3 regions of the Streptomyces sp. MMBL 11-1 genome follow, and region 2 is predicted to be linked to each of the others. Evidence: riboswitches for the same ligand, from Rfam matches in the RefSeq annotation. Region 2 holds a riboswitch; each other region holds the start of a gene.
The links. Region 2 has a riboswitch for cobalamin ahead of PSQ21_RS05920 (cobalamin biosynthesis protein). Riboswitches for the same ligand answer to the same signal wherever they lie in the genome.
Positions count from the first base shown of each region.

Region 1: linked by a shared signal. The riboswitch ahead of PSQ21_RS11475 (ABC transporter substrate-binding protein) and the one ahead of PSQ21_RS05920 (cobalamin biosynthesis protein) in region 2 are both predicted to bind cobalamin.
Region 3: linked by a shared signal. The riboswitch ahead of PSQ21_RS25015 (ribonucleoside-diphosphate reductase subunit alpha) and the one ahead of PSQ21_RS05920 (cobalamin biosynthesis protein) in region 2 are both predicted to bind cobalamin.

Region 1 is NZ_CP117709.1:2,674,215-2,679,136, forward strand. It holds gene PSQ21_RS11465 (ABC transporter ATP-binding protein) at 1-704, opposite strand, end outside; gene PSQ21_RS11470 (FecCD family ABC transporter permease) at 733-1,773, opposite strand; gene PSQ21_RS11475 (ABC transporter substrate-binding protein) at 1,770-2,771, opposite strand; cobalamin riboswitch at 2,810-3,000, opposite strand; gene PSQ21_RS11480 (Mov34/MPN/PAD-1 family protein) at 3,020-3,442, opposite strand; gene PSQ21_RS11485 (amino acid permease) at 3,575-4,922, opposite strand, start outside.
Region 2 is NZ_CP117709.1:1,387,084-1,392,005, forward strand. It holds gene PSQ21_RS05910 (inorganic phosphate transporter) at 1-773, shown strand, start outside; gene PSQ21_RS05915 (hypothetical protein) at 786-1,019, shown strand; cobalamin riboswitch at 1,171-1,302, shown strand; gene PSQ21_RS05920 (cobalamin biosynthesis protein) at 1,434-2,399, shown strand; gene PSQ21_RS05925 (cobyric acid synthase) at 2,440-4,125, shown strand; gene PSQ21_RS05930 (putative cobaltochelatase) at 4,122-4,922, shown strand, end outside.
Region 3 is NZ_CP117709.1:5,572,114-5,577,035, reverse strand. It holds gene PSQ21_RS25030 (carbon starvation CstA family protein) at 1-1,116, shown strand, start outside; gene PSQ21_RS25025 (YbdD/YjiX family protein) at 1,113-1,316, shown strand; gene PSQ21_RS25020 (hypothetical protein) at 1,454-2,173, shown strand; cobalamin riboswitch at 2,515-2,638, shown strand; gene PSQ21_RS25015 (ribonucleoside-diphosphate reductase subunit alpha) at 2,775-4,922, shown strand, end outside.

The DNA of each region.
Region 1 (4,922 bases), 1.3 Mb from region 2:
CCGTACACCTCGCCCAGCAGCTCGGCCGTGAGCACCTCCTTCGGGGTGCCGGAGGCGATGACGCGGCCGTCCTTGAGGACGTAGAGGCGGTCGCAGTAGTACGCGGCGAGGTTGAGGTCGTGCAGGGCGAGGAGGCTGGTGGTGCCGAGGTCGCGGACCAGGGAGAGGATCTCCAGCTGGTAGCGGATGTCCAGGTGGTTGGTCGGCTCGTCCAGGACGACGAGCGACGGCCGCTGGACCAGGGCGCGGGCGACCAGGGCGCGCTGGCGTTCGCCGCCGGAGAGGGAGGCGAACGTACGGGGGGCGAGGGCGGCGATGCCGACCCGGGCGAGGGCGTCGGCGACCAGGGCGGCATCGGCGGCGGTGTCCGCCTCCCAGAACCGTTTGTGCGGGGCGCGGCCCATCGCGACGACCTGGCCGACGGTGAGCTCGAAGCCGGCGTGGCCGTCCTGCGGGACGGTGGCGATGCGCTGGGCGCGGGCCTTCACGGGGAGGGCGGCGAGGTCGTCGCCGTCGAGGAGGACGCGGCCGTGGGTGGGGCGCAGGGTGCCGTAGACGCAGCGCAGGAGGGTGGTCTTGCCGCTGCCGTTGGGGCCGACGAGGCCGACGGTCTCGCCGTCGGCGGCCGTGAGGTCGACGGAGTCGACGAGGTGGCGGCCCTCGCCGACGCCGTACGAGAGTCCCTCGGTGCGCAGCGTGGTCATGGGCGGGCTCCCTCTACGGGTGACGTCGTCATGCGGGTGCTCCCTCGGGGCGGCGGCGGAGCATCCAGAGGAAGAACGGGCCGCCGGTCAGCGCGGTGAGGACGCCGACCGGGATGTCCTGCGGGGCGGCGAGTGTCCGGGCGGCCAGGTCGGCGAGGACCAGGAACACCGCTCCGCCGAGGGCGACGACCGGGAGCAGTGCCCGGTGCGCGGCGCCGACGGCCATCCGGGCCATGTGCGGGACCATCAGCCCGACGAAGCCGATCGCCCCGCTGTACGCGACGAGCGCCCCGGTCATGAGGGAGGCGAGGACGAAGACGGCGGCCCGGAAGCGGGCGGTGTCGAGGCCGAGGACGGTCGCGCCCTCCTCCCCCACCAGGAGCAGGTCGAGCGGCCGGGCCAGGGTGAGGAGTACGGCGGTGCCGACGGCCAGGGTGACCGCGGGGAGCGCGAGCATGTCCCAGCGGGCCGCGCCGAGGCCGCCGAGGGTCCAGTAGAGAACTTCCTGGAGGTGGTCGGCGCGGGCGGAGGTGACCAGGATCAGGCTGGTCAGGGCGGAGAGGACGTAGGAGACGGCGACCCCGGCGAGGACGAGCCGGTTGGTGGCGAGGCCGCCTCCGCCGCGCGCCAGGGTGTAGACGAGGAGCAGTGAGAGCAGCGCACCGGCGAAGGCCGCGGCGGGGATGGTGACGGTGGTGGCGAGGGTCGCGCCGATGCCGAGGACGATCACCAGGACGGCGCCGGTGGAGGCCCCGGAGGAGACGCCGAGGAGGAACGGGTCGGCGAGCTGGTTGCGTACGAGGGCCTGGAGGACGGTGCCGATGACGGCGAGTCCGGCGCCGACGACGATGCCGAGCAGCACCCGGGGAAGGCGGACGTCCAGGACGATCGTGCGGAACGGGCTCGCGTCCGCCCGCCCGGTCAGGATGGAGAGGACCTGGCCGGGCGGGATGCGGACGGAGCCGAGGGCGAGTGCGGCGATGACGGCGGCGGCGAGGAGCACGGCGAGGGCGCCGAGCACCAGGGTGTAGCGGAGCGGCCGTCGCGGTGCGGCGGTGCGGCAGCTCACGGGGTGGTGGCCCCCGGGTGGAGCTGGGCGGCGAGCTTGTCGACGGCGGCGGGGACGCGGACGCCGAGGACCGCGTCGGAGAGCGGCATGACCGCGAAGCGCTTGTTCCTGATGGCCGGGATGTCGGCGAGGGCCGGGTCGGTGAGGAGGCGCTTCTTCTTCTGTTCGACGGTGGTGGCCCCGTAGTCGTAGATCACGATCGCCTCGGGCCTGCGGGCGACGACGTTCTCCCAGGAGGCGTCGCCGAAGGGCTTGTCGAGGTCGGCGAAGACGTTGGTGCCGCCGGCCCGCTCGATCAGTTCGTTGCCGATGCCTTCGCCGCCGGCGGTGAACGCGGTCTTGTCGCCGCTGTCGTAGACGAAGACGGAGACGGGCTTCAGGCCGGCGAGCTTCTCGGCGGTGGCGGCGTTGTCGGCCTCGGCCCGCTTGATCCAGGCCTCGGCGCGGTCGCTGACGCCGAAGGTGCGGCCGACCTCGCGGATCTCCTCGTAGAGGGTGTCCATGGGCTGGTCGCCCTTGGTGCAGCTCTCGGCGTTGAGGCGGGTCTCGATGCCGGACTTCTTCAGCGCCTCGCGCCCGCGCCCGTCGCCTGCCGCGAACGCGCTGGCGTAGCCGCCGTAGACGAAGTCGGGGTTGGCGGCGAGGACCTGCTCGTAGGAGGGGTACTCCTTCGCGATGACCGGGACGGACGCGTAGTCCTTCGCGTACTTCGGCAGGACCTGGTCGTCGAGGTAGGCGGTGCCGACGAGGGACTTCGCCAGGCCCAGTTCCAGCATGATCTCGGTGACGTGCTGGTTCATGGTGACGACGCGTCGCGGCGGGGCCGTGTACGTGGTGGTGACGCCGCAGTTCTTGACGGTGTACGGGAAGCCGTCGCTCCTGGCCGCGGCCTTGTCCCCGGTGGTGGCGGTGTCGCCGCCGTCCGGGGTGGAGCAGGCGGTGAGGGCGAGCGGGAGCAGCACGGCGGCGGCTATGAGCGCGGGGGTGCGCCGGGGCATGGCGTGGCCTCTCCGGGGGATTTCCGCGTCCCCTGGTCGATGCGAGAAGGCGGCGGGCCAGTTCCTGACTTCCGGGCCGCCCTCCGGTGCGTCGTCGTCCGCTGGGGAGTCGTCCGCGTGGGAGGGGGCCCGGTCACAGTGGCGGGACCGTGCCGGATTCGCACCGGCTTCCTGGTTCCTGCTGCCTTGTTGGGTCTGGGGGCAGTGTGCCAGACCCGTGCGGGGCCCTGTGGGGGCACCCGGGTGGGTCAGTACGCCTCGACGACCCGTACGTCCTCCTCGGTGATCTCGCCGTCCACGATGCGGTACGAGCGGAACTGGAAGGGTCCGGCGTCGTCGGTGTCGGCGGTGGAGACCAGGACGTAGTGGGCTCCTGGTTCGTTGGCGTAGGTGACGTCGGTGCGGGAGGGGTAGGCCTCGGTCGCCGTGTGCGAGTGGTAGACGATCACGGGCTCCTCGTCGCGGTCGTCCATCTCGCGGTAGAGCTTGAGGAGGTCGGCCGAGTCGAACTCGTAGAACGTGGGCGAGCGGGCGGCGTTGAGCATCGGGATGAAGCGCTCGGGGCGGTCCGTCCCGGCCGGGCCCGCGACCACTCCGCACGCCTCGTCGGGGTGGTCGGCGCGGGAGTGGGCGACGATCTGGTCGTGGAGCGCCTGGGTGATGGTCAGCATGGCGCCAGGATAAGCAGCGGGCCCCCGGCGTACCGATGGGTGGTACGCGGGGGCCCGCATGCTGGACGCCGTCGGCCGTTGGGGCGGCCGGGGGCGGTCCGGGAGGAGGGCGGTGTGGGGCCTGCCCTCGGGTCAGGGGTTGCCGGCGGTGGCCTTCTCCTCGGGGGTGCGTGACCGGAGCGCCCGGTGGGAGACGAAGAGGATGAGCGCCCACAGCGGTGCGCAGTAGAGCGAGATCCTGGTGTCCCCGTCGATCGCCATCATCACGATGACCAGGCCGATGAACAGGAGCGCGAACCAGCTCGTGTACGGGGCTCCGGGGGCCTTGAACGAGGACGGCGGGAGCAGACCGGCGTCGGCCGCGCGGCGGTAGCGGATCTGGCTGATCAGAATCATGATCCAGGCCCACATGCCGGAGATGGTCGCGAAGGAGACGACGTAGGTGAACGCCTTGCCCGGCCACTGGTAGTTGATCCACACGCCGACGAGCATCAGGGCGGCGGAGAACGTGGTGCCCGCCAGCGGCAGGCCGTTCTTCGTCAGCCGGGCGAAGGCGCGGGGGCCCTGGCCGTTGAGGGCGAGGTCGCGGAGCATGCGGCCGGTGGAGTACATGCCGGAGTTGCAGGAGGAGAGCGCGGCGGTGAGGACGACGAAGTTGACGACCGCGGCGCCGACGCCGAGCCCCATCTCCTCGAAGGCCTTCACGAACGGGGAGGCGTCGGGTTCGAAGGTGGACCAGGGCACGACCGAGAGGATCATGATCAGCGCGCCGACGTAGAAGACGGCGATGCGCCACGGCACGGTGTTGATGGCCTTGGGCAGCACGGTCTCGGGGTTCTTGGACTCCCCGGCGGTGACGCCGACGAGTTCGACGGCGAGGAAGGCGAACATGACGATCTGGAGCGTCATGAGGGTGCCGGTGATGCCGTTGGGGAAGAAGCCGCCGTCGTTCCAGAGGTTGGCGACGGTGGCGGTGTCGCCGGCGTCGGAGAATCCGACGGTGAGGACGCCCGCGCAGATCAGGATCATGCCGATGATCGCGGTGACCTTGACCATGGAGAACCAGAACTCCAGCTCGCCGAAGAGCTTCACGGAGATCAGGTTGGCGCCGTACAGAATGACGGTGAAGGCGAGTGCGGACAGCCACTGGGGAATGTTCCACCAGTACGTCATATAGGTGGCGGCGGCGGTGACTTCGGTGATTCCGGTGACGACCCAGAAGAGCCAGTAGGTCCAGCCGGTGACGAATCCGAAGAAGGGGCCGAGGAATTCCCGGGCGTACTCCGAGAAGGAGCCGGATACCGGGCGGTACATGAGCAGTTCACCCAGGGCCCGCATGATGAAGAAGATGACCAGGCCCGCGATGACGTAGGCCAGGACGAGGCTGGGTCCGGCCCGGTCGATGGCTTTGCCCGCGCCGAGGAAGAGCCCGGTCCCGATGGCTCCGCCGATGGCGATCATCTGAATCTGACGAGCGCCC
Region 2 (4,922 bases):
TCACCGACGAGGGTCAGCTCAAGTCGACCGCCAAGGGCTACCGGGCCGGACAGATCGCCTCCGCCGGTCTCGTCTCGCTCGCCCACGGCACCAACGACGCCCAGAAGACGATGGGCATCATCACGCTGGCGCTGGTCACCAGTGGCGTCCTCGCCCCCGGCTCCAACCCGCCGCTGTGGGTCATCGTCTCCGCCGGTGTGGCCATCGCGCTCGGCACCTACCTCGGCGGCTGGCGCATCATCCGCACGATGGGCAAGGGGCTGACCGACCTCCAGCCGCCGCAGGGCTTCGCCGCCCAGACCAGCGCGGCGACGGTCATCCTGGCCTCCTCGCACCTCGGCTTCTCGCTCTCCACCACCCAGTCCTGCTCCGGCGCCGTGATGGGCGCGGGTCTCGGCCGCAAGGGGGGCGTGGTCCGCTGGTCCACCGCCACCCGGATGTTCGTCGCCTGGGGTCTGACGCTCCCGGCGGCCGGTCTGATCGGCGCGGGCGCCGAGTTCCTGACCAAGCAGGGCCCCTGGGGCATCACCGTCACCGCGGTCGTGCTCGTGGGCGGCTCCTTCGCCATCTGGCTGGCCTCGCGCCGCCAGCCGGTGGACCACACCAACGTCAACGACCCGGACGGGGAGGGCGAGCCCCAGGGCGTCGTCACCACCGCCATCGCCGCGGTCCAGCCGCCGCCCGCCGGCGCCCCGGCCGCCGACCTCGCAACCACCATCCCGGCCCCGGCCTCGTCGCCCGACGACCCGGCCCGGCCGCCGGCCAAGGTGTAAGGACAGATCCGCATGAAAATCGACTGGGCAGCCCTCGCCTCCGTGTTCGGTGTCAGCCTCGTGGTCACCGTCGCGCTGGTCGGCCTCTTCACCCTGGGCATCGTCGCCCTCTCCAAGCAGTCCGCCACGGCCGGAAGCGGCGCCGCCGGCGGCGGGTCGGTCGCGCTGGCGCGCACCGCGGCGTACGTCTGCTTCGCGGCGTGCGTGGCGGCGGTCGCGTACGGGATCTACCTGATCGTCGCCTGACCCCGCACCCCGCTTCTCCCTCGGGCCGGACACACCCTCGTGTGTCCGGCCCGATGTGCGTCTGCGCACAGTGGAGCCTCGCAGGTCAACAGCGAGTTGACGGTTGTTCGCGGGGCGTGGTGGACTGCCGGAGCCATTTACGGCGACAGCAGAGGAAGCCGGTGCGAATCCGGCGCGGTCCCGCCACTGTCACCGGGGAGCACTCCCCCACACCGGACGTCACGGCCCACGGAACACGGGCTGGAAGGCCGGGGGAACTGCGGATCCGGAAGCCAGGAGACTCTCGTCGCCGGTCACGTCGAACCAGGGCGCGGACCCTGAGTGAGGACATACGCCATGCCCGGCCGCCGTGTGCCGCTTCCTGTCCCCCCTCATCCCCCTTCCGGAACGCCTCTCCCCGCGACGGGCTGAGCCGTGCGTGCCGACCGCGTCTTCGCGTACGGCGCCACGGCCGGGCTGATCGCCGACGCTCTGCTCGGCGACCCCCGTCGGGGCCATCCCGTCGCCGGATTCGGCCGCGCAGCCGCGCGGGCCGAATCCCTGCTGTGGCGTGACGACCGGGGCCGGGGCGCCCTGCACACCCTCGTGTGCGCCGGCGGCGCCGTCGGGGCCGCCGCGCTGGCCGCCCGCGCCACCCGGGACCGCCCCGCGCTCGCCGTCGCGCTGACCGCCGCCACCGCCTGGTCCGTCGTCGGGGGGACGTCGCTCGGCCGGGAGGCGCGCGCCATCGGCGGCGCCCTGGCCGCCGGGGACCTGGAGGCCGCGCGGGAGCGGCTGCCGCACCTGTGCGGTCGCGATCCGCACTCCCTCGACGGCCCCGGGATCGCCCGCGCGGTCGTCGAGTCGGTCGCCGAGAACACCTCGGACGCCGTTGTCGGCGCGCTGGTGTGGGGGGCGATCGGCGGGGTCCCGGGGCTCGTCGGCTTCCGGGCCGTGAACACGCTCGACGCGATGGTCGGCCACAAGTCCCCCCGCTACCGCCGTTACGGCTGGGCCTCGGCCCGCCTGGACGACCTCGCGGGGTGGCCCGGCGCCCGTCTGACGGCCGCGCTGGCCGTGGCGGGCGGTGGGCGGCCCCGGGAGGCCGTACGCGCCTGGAGGGCGGACGCGGGGCGTCACCCGAGCCCGAACGCGGGGCCGGTGGAGGCAGCGTTCGCGGGTGCGCTCGGCGTACGGCTGGGCGGGACGCTGGCGTACGCGGGGCGCGTCGAGCACCGGCCGGTGCTGAACGGGGAGTCCGGGCGGGCCGTGCGGGGAGCGGACATCGAACGTGCGGTACGGCTGTCGCGCCGGGTGAGCACGCTGGCCCTCGGTGTGTGCGTGGCGGGGCGGCTGGTCGCGGGCCGGACGGTCACGGGGCGGAAGTGGGGACGGTCATGAACGGTCCGGGACGGAACGCGGTACGGGAACGGGAGCGGGCATGAGCGGCGGACTGCTGGTCGCGGGCACCACATCGGACGCGGGCAAGAGCGTCGTCACGGCGGGCATCTGCCGCTGGCTTAAGCGCCGGGGCGTGAAGGTCGCGCCCTTCAAGGCCCAGAACATGTCCCTGAACTCCTTCGTGACCCGACAGGGCGCGGAGATCGGGCGGGCCCAGGCGATGCAGGCGCAGGCCGCCCGGGTGGAGCCGACGGCCCTGATGAACCCGGTGCTGCTGAAGCCCGGCAGCGACCGCTCCAGCCAGGTGGTCCTGATGGGGAAGCCGGTCGGCGAGATGAGCGCCCGGGGGTACCACGGGGGCCGTCAGGAGGCGCTGCTCGGCACGGTGACGGACTGCCTGGAGGAGCTGCGGTCGACGTACGACGCGGTGATCTGCGAGGGGGCGGGCTCCCCCGCCGAGATCAATCTCCGGCGCACCGACATCGTGAACATGGGGATCGCGCGGGCCGCCCGCTTCCCCGTGCTGGTGGTCGGGGACATCGACCGGGGCGGGGTCTTCGCGTCGTTCTTCGGAACAACGGCGTTGCTGGGCCCCGAGGACCAGGCGCTGGTCGCGGGCTACCTGGTGAACAAGTTCCGGGGCGACGTCTCCCTGCTGGAGCCGGGCCTGGACATGCTGTACGGGCTGACCGGGCGGCGGACGTACGGGGTGCTGCCGTTCGCCCACGGGCTCGGCATCGACGAGGAGGACGGCCTGCGGGTGTCCTTGCGGGGTGCGGTGCGGGAGTCGGTCGTGGCTCGCCCGCACGGCGAGGACGTGCTGCGGGTGGCGGTCTGCGCGGTGCCGCTCATGTCGAACTTCACGGACGTGGACGCGCTGGCCGCCGAACCGGGCGTCGTCGTGCGGTTCGTGGACCGGGCGGAGGAGCTGGCCGACGCGGACCTGGTGATCGTGCCCGGGACGCGCGGGACGGTGAGGGCGCTGGCCTGGCTGCGCGAGCGGGGCCTCGCGGAGGCGCTGGTACGGCGGGCGGCGGAGGGCCGGCCGGTGCTGGGGATCTGCGGCGGGTTCCAGGTGCTCGGTGAGCGGATCGAGGACGAGGTGGAGTCGCGGGCCGGCGTCGTGGACGGGCTGGGGCTGCTGCCGGTGCGTATTCGCTTCGACCGGGCCAAGACGCTGGCGCGGCCGGTCGGCTCGGCGCTGGGCGAACCGGTGGAGGGATACGAGATCCACCACGGGGTGGCCGACGTACGGGGCGGGGAGCCGTTCCTCGACGGGTGCCGGGTGGGGGCGGTGTGGGGGACGCACTGGCACGGGTCGCTGGAGAGCGACGCGTTCCGGCGGCGGTTCCTGGTGGAAGTGGCCCACGCCGCCGGGCGGCGGTTCGTGCCGGCGCCGGACACGAGTTTCGAGGCGTTGCGGGAGGAGCAGCTGGACCGGCTCGGGGATCTGGTGGAGGAGCACGCGGACACGGACGCGTTGTGGCGGTTGATCGAGGGGGGCGCGCCGGTGGGGTTGCCGTTCGTGCCGCCGGGGGCGCCGCCGTCGAGCGCGGGTGCTCCGCGGAGCCGGGGCGCTGCCCCGGACCCCGCTCCTCGATCGCCGGAAGGACTCGTCCTTGCCGGGTCCGCCGAAGCAGGGCCCCAGGGGCTCGGGGTTGCCGGGTCCGCTGAGGCAGCGCCCCCGGAGCTTGATCTTGTTGACGTCGACCAGGAGGCCAAGTGAGTACGCCGTATCCCTTCACCGCGATCGTCGGACAGGACGACCTGCGGCTCGGGCTGTTGCTGAACGCGGTCAGTCCGGCCGTCGGTGGGGTGCTCGTGCGGGGCGAGAAGGGCACCGCCAAGTCCACCGCCGTGCGGGCGCTCGCCGCCCTCGTGCCGGAGGTCTCCGTCGTGCCGGGGTGCCGGTTCTCCTGCGACCCCCTCTCCCCCGATCCGGCGTGTCCCGATGGACCGCACGCGGAGGCGGCCGGTGTGTCGCGGGCCGCGCGGACCGTGGAGCTGCCCGTCGGCGCGTCCGAGGACCGGCTCGTGGGGGCGCTGGACATCGAGCGGGCGCTGTCGGAGGGCGTGAAGGCGTTCGAGCCGGGGCTGCTGGCGGACGCGCACCGCGGGATCCTGTACGTGGACGAGGTCAATCTGCTCCACGACCACCTGGTGGACCTGCTGCTGGACGCGGCGGCCATGGGTGCCTCGTACGTCGAGCGGGAAGGCGTCTCCGTACGGCACGCGGCGCGGTTCCTGCTGGTCGGGACGATGAACCCGGAAGAGGGCGAGCTGCGGCCCCAGTTGCTCGACCGGTTCGGGCTGACCGTCGAGGTGGCGGCGTCGCGGGACACCGACGAGCGGGTCGAGGTCGTGCGGCGCAGGCTCGCGTACGACGACGACCCGGAGGGGTTCGCCGCGCGCTGGGTCGGGGAGGAGAGCGCCCTGCGGGAGCGCATCGCCGCCGCGCGTGCCCTGCTGCCCCGGGTCGTGCTGGGCGACGGCGTGTTGCGTCAGATCGCCGCGACCTGCGCC
Region 3 (4,922 bases), 4.2 Mb from region 2:
ATGGTCCAGAAGGAGACGCAGATCCGGATGATCGGCTACGGCGCCATGCTGGTCGAGTCGTTCGTGGCGATCATGGCGATGATCGCCGCCTGCATCATCGACCCCGGCCTCTACTTCGCCATCAACGCACCCGCCGGCGTGATCGGCGACAGCGTCCAGTCCGCCTCCCAGGCCGTGGCCAACTTCGGCTTCACCATCACCCCGGACGCCCTGGCCCAGGCCGCCAAGGACGTCGAGGAGGCGAGCCTGCTCTCCCGGACCGGGGGCGCGCCCACGTTCGCGCTCGGCATGGCGGAGATCTTCTCCGCGGTGGTCGGCGGGACCGCGATGAAGGCGTTCTGGTACCACTTCGCCATCATGTTCGAGGCGCTCTTCATCCTCACCACCGTGGACGCCGGGACCCGGGTCGGACGCTTCATGCTCCAGGACATGCTGGGCAACGTCCACAAGCCGTTCCGTGAGGTGAGCTGGAAGCCGGGTGTCTGGTTCGCCAGCGCCGTCGTGGTCGGCGGCTGGGGCTACTTCCTCTGGGTCGGCGTGCACGACCCGCTGGGCGGCATCAACCAGCTCTTCCCGCTCTTCGGCATCGCCAACCAGTTGCTGGCCGCCGTCGCCCTGGCCGTCTGCACCACCCTGCTCGTCAAGTCCGGCCGCCTGAAGTGGGCGTGGGTCACCGCGGTCCCGCTCGCCTGGGACGTGGCGGTCACCCTCACCGCGAGCTGGCAGAAGATCTTCTCCGACGACGTCAAGATCGGCTTCTTCGCCCAGCGCGACAAGTACCAGGCGGGCATCGACGCGGGCGAGGTGCTGGCCCCCGCCAAGAGCATGGACGACATGCGGACCGTCGTCACCAACTCCACCGTCGACGGGGTGCTGAGCGCGCTCTTCGCGCTCCTCATCATCGTGGTGCTCGTGGACGCCGGGCGGGTCTGCTACAAGGCCATCCGCGACCCGGAGAGCGTCAAGCTCCACGAGGCGCCGTACGTCGAGTCCAAGCTCGTCGCCCCGGCCTCGCTCTTCGCGACCAAGGAGGAGAAGGCCGAACTCGCCTCCGCCGGCGTCGGCCCCGAGGGCGGCATCCGCAAGGAGGCGGCGGGGACGGGGAGCCGGACATGACGGTCGCGGACGTACGCCGGGTGGCTGCCCGGATCCGTTGGTACGTCCGTGAGCTGACCGGCGAGTCCACGTACGACCGCTATGTGGCGCACGCGAGGGCCCACGATCCGGACGCCCCGGTGATGGACCGTCGCGCCTTCGAACGCAGCCGCACGGACGCCCGCGAGGCGGACCCCCGCGAAGGCTTCCGCTGCTGCTGAACACCGCACCACCGGCGCACCGGGCCGCCGCACCCCTTCCAGAAGGTGCGGCGGCCCCTTTTCGCGCCCACGCGCGGGCCCGGGACCCGCTCGGTCTCCCGATGCGCGGAGACCTCACCGTACGAAAGGATGCGCCCATGACCTCGCACCCCCGGCTCCGGCCCGCGCTCACGGCCCTGGCACTGACACTCACCCTGGCCGCGACGGGCTGCGGCACCGAGGTGGCGTCCGACGCGCGGGCGACGGGGAGCGCCTCGGCGGCCCCGGTGCCCGACCGGGCGGAGCTGGAGGCGCGGGCCCTGGCCGTACAGACCGTCGCTGAGCATGTGTGGGTGACCGAGGTCCCGGGGTACACCCTGGCCCGCCAGTCGGTGGGGGTGATCGGCGACGACGGGTTCGGCAGCGTCTACACCACGCCCGACGGCGGGCAGCTCCACCTGCGGGTGGAACGCCGGGCCCACGCCGGGGCCGACTGCAGGAAGGACCCCGCGCCCGCCGGCGACGAGGGGCCCCTGGTGACGTGCGAGCGGGACGGCGGACAGTGGTACCGGGCCACGGAGTCGGGCCACGCCTACGCCCGGGAGAAGGGCGGACTCGTGGTCACCGTGAGCGGGGCGCGCGAAGAGGTGGACCGGGCGACCCTGCGGTCGGCGGCGCGGGCCGCCCACCGCGCCGACGACCACGAGCTGGACCAGGTCCTGCCGCCGGCCGGGGAGGCTCCCGGTCAACGGCCGGCCGGGGAGGTCCCCGGGGACCGGCCGGCCGGGGAGGCTCCCGGGGAGCAGCCGGTCGAGCGCGGCGACCTGCCGCCGGTGGGCGACGGCGCCCCCAACAACGATGTGGGAGCGAGCGGCTGACGGATCTGCCGGTCAGGGCGGGCGCGGGAGATGCCCTCGTGCGGACGCGCGCGTCGAGTGCGCCCGGTCCGCCGACGGCGTACGGGCGCCGGCGCCGCCGACACGGCCGGCCGTGCCCGGAGCCCATAGGATCTACCGTCGGCCCGGCTTCGCGCAGCCCCTAGGACGGTTCGCACAGCCCCTCGGACCGTTCGCGCGGCCCCTCGAAGGGGTCGGGGAACCGGTGCCGGGACCACGGCCCATGGCCTTCCGGCCGAAGCCGGGGGCGCCCGCCTGAGAGACGCCCTGAATCCCCGCGACACAACATGTGGGGGCCGCTTCATCCGGCGGCCCCCACATGTATGCTCGACCTCGCTGTCGCCGCAGGGGAATCCGGTGCGAATCCGGAACTGTCCCGCAACGGTGTGATCGGTGTGCTTTTGCGCACCCACAAGTCCGAAGACCTGTCGACAGCGCGTCCGGCTCGACCGAACCGGACGCCAGACGTCCGGGTCTCGCGGATAGGCCGGTGGACGCCGTCAGCCGTGCTGCCCTGCCCCGGGTCTCGCGCTGCCCGGCTCCCCTGCCTTCCGCCGGCCCCTGCCGAGCGAGGGAAAGCCCAGTGACCATCGCGCCCGCCGATCCGGTTTCAGCCACCGGATCCGCTGCCTCCACCACGTCCGGCGAAGGCACGAACGACGGACCCGGGACCGCCCTGCTGCGGACCCTGACCGACCTCACCGTCGATCTTCCCGACACCGACCCCGGCCGGGTCGCCGCCGCCGCGCTGCGCGGGCGCAACGCCCGTTCCGACGAGGCCGAGCTGCGCTCGCTGGCCACCGAGGCCGCCGCCGGGCTGATCTCCGAGGACCCGGCGTACTCCCGGCTGGCCGCCCGGCTGCTGACCCGCACGATCGCGGACGAGGCGGCGGGCCAGGGCGCGACGTCCTTCTCCGCCTCGGTCGCCGTGGGCCACCGCGAGGGCCTGATCGCGGAGCGCACCGCCGCGTTCGTCGCGCTCCACTCCGCCGCCCTCGACCGGCTGGTCGAGCAGGCCCTGGCGGACGCCGCCGACGACCGCTTCGGCTACTTCGGCCTGCGGACGCTGCACAGCCGCTACCTGCTGCGCCACCCGATCACCCGCCAGGTCATCGAGACCCCGCAGCACTTCATGCTGCGCGTGGCCGCCGGTCTCGCCGAGGACGACTCGGCGCGGGCGCTGGACGAGGTCGCCGCGCTGTACGGGCTGATGAGCCGGCTGGACTACCTCCCCTCCTCCCCCACGCTCTTCAACTCCGGCACCCGGCACCCGCAGATGTCCTCCTGCTATCTGCTGGACTCGCCGAAGGACGAGCTCGACTCGATCTACGACCGCTACCACCAGGTGGCGCGGCTCTCCAAGCACGCGGGCGGCATCGGTCTGTCGTACTCCCGCATCCGCGCACGGGGTTCGCTGATCCGGGGCACCAACGGGCACTCCAACGGCATCGTGCCGTTCCTCAAGACGCTGGACGCCTCCGTCGCGGCGGTGAACCAGGGCGGCCGGCGCAAGGGCGCGGCGGCGGTCTACTTGGAGACCTGGCACGCGGACATCGAGGAGTTCCTGGAGCTCCGCGACAACACGGGCGAGGACCAGCGGCGTACGCACAACCTCAACCTGGCGCACTGGATCCCGGACGAGTTCATGCGCCGGGTCGACGCGGACACCGAGTGGTCGCTGTTCTCCCCGGCCGACGTGCCCGAGCTGGTCGACCTGTGGGGCGACGCGTTCGACGCGGCCTACCGGGCGGCCGAGGCCAAGGGCCTGGCCCGCAGGACGATCCCCGCGCGTGAGCTGTACGGCCGGATGATGCGGACGCTCGCGCAGACCGGCCAGGGCTGGATGACGTTCAAGGACGCCTCCAACCGGACCGCGAACCAGACCGCCGAGCCGGGCCGGGTCGTCCACTCCTCGAACCTGTGCACCGAGATCCTCGAAGTCACCGACGACGGCGAGACGGCCGTCTGCAACCTGGGCTCGGTCAACCTCGGCGCGTTCGTGGCGGACGGCTCGATCGACTGGGACCGCCTGGACGCCACGGTCCGCACCGCCGTGACCTTCCTGGACCGGGTCGTCGACATCAACTTCTACCCGACCGAGCAGGCCGGGCGCTCCAACTCCCGCTGGCGGCCGGTGGGCCTGGGCGCGATGGGCCTCCAGGACGTCTTCTTCCAGCTGCGGCTGCCGTTCGACTCCCCCGGGGCCCGCGCGCTCTCCACGAAGATCTCCGAGCGGATCATGCTGGCCGCGTACGAGGCGTCCTGCGACCTCGCCGAGCGCTCCGGCCCCCTGCCCGCCTGGTCCGAGACCCGGGCCGCGCGCGGGGTGCTGCACCCCGACCACTACGACACCGAGCTGAACTGGCCGGAGCGCTGGGACGCGCTGCGCGCCCGGGTCGCGAAGACCGGGATGCGCAACTCGCTGCTGCTGGCCATCGCGCCGACCGCCACGATCGCCTCGATCGCCGGGGTGTACGAGTGCATCGAGCCGCAGGTGTCCAACCTGTTCAAGCGTGAGACGCTCAGCGGTGAGTTCCTCCAGGTCAACGCCTACCTGGTGGACGAGCTGAAGCGGCTCGGCGTGTGGGACGCCCGCACCCGCGAGGCGCTGCGCGAGGCGAGCGGCTCCGTGCAGGGCTTCGCCTGGATCCCCGACGACGTGCGGGCGCTGTACCGCACCGCGTGGGAGATCCCGCAGCGCGGCCTGATCGACATGGCGGCGGCCCGTACG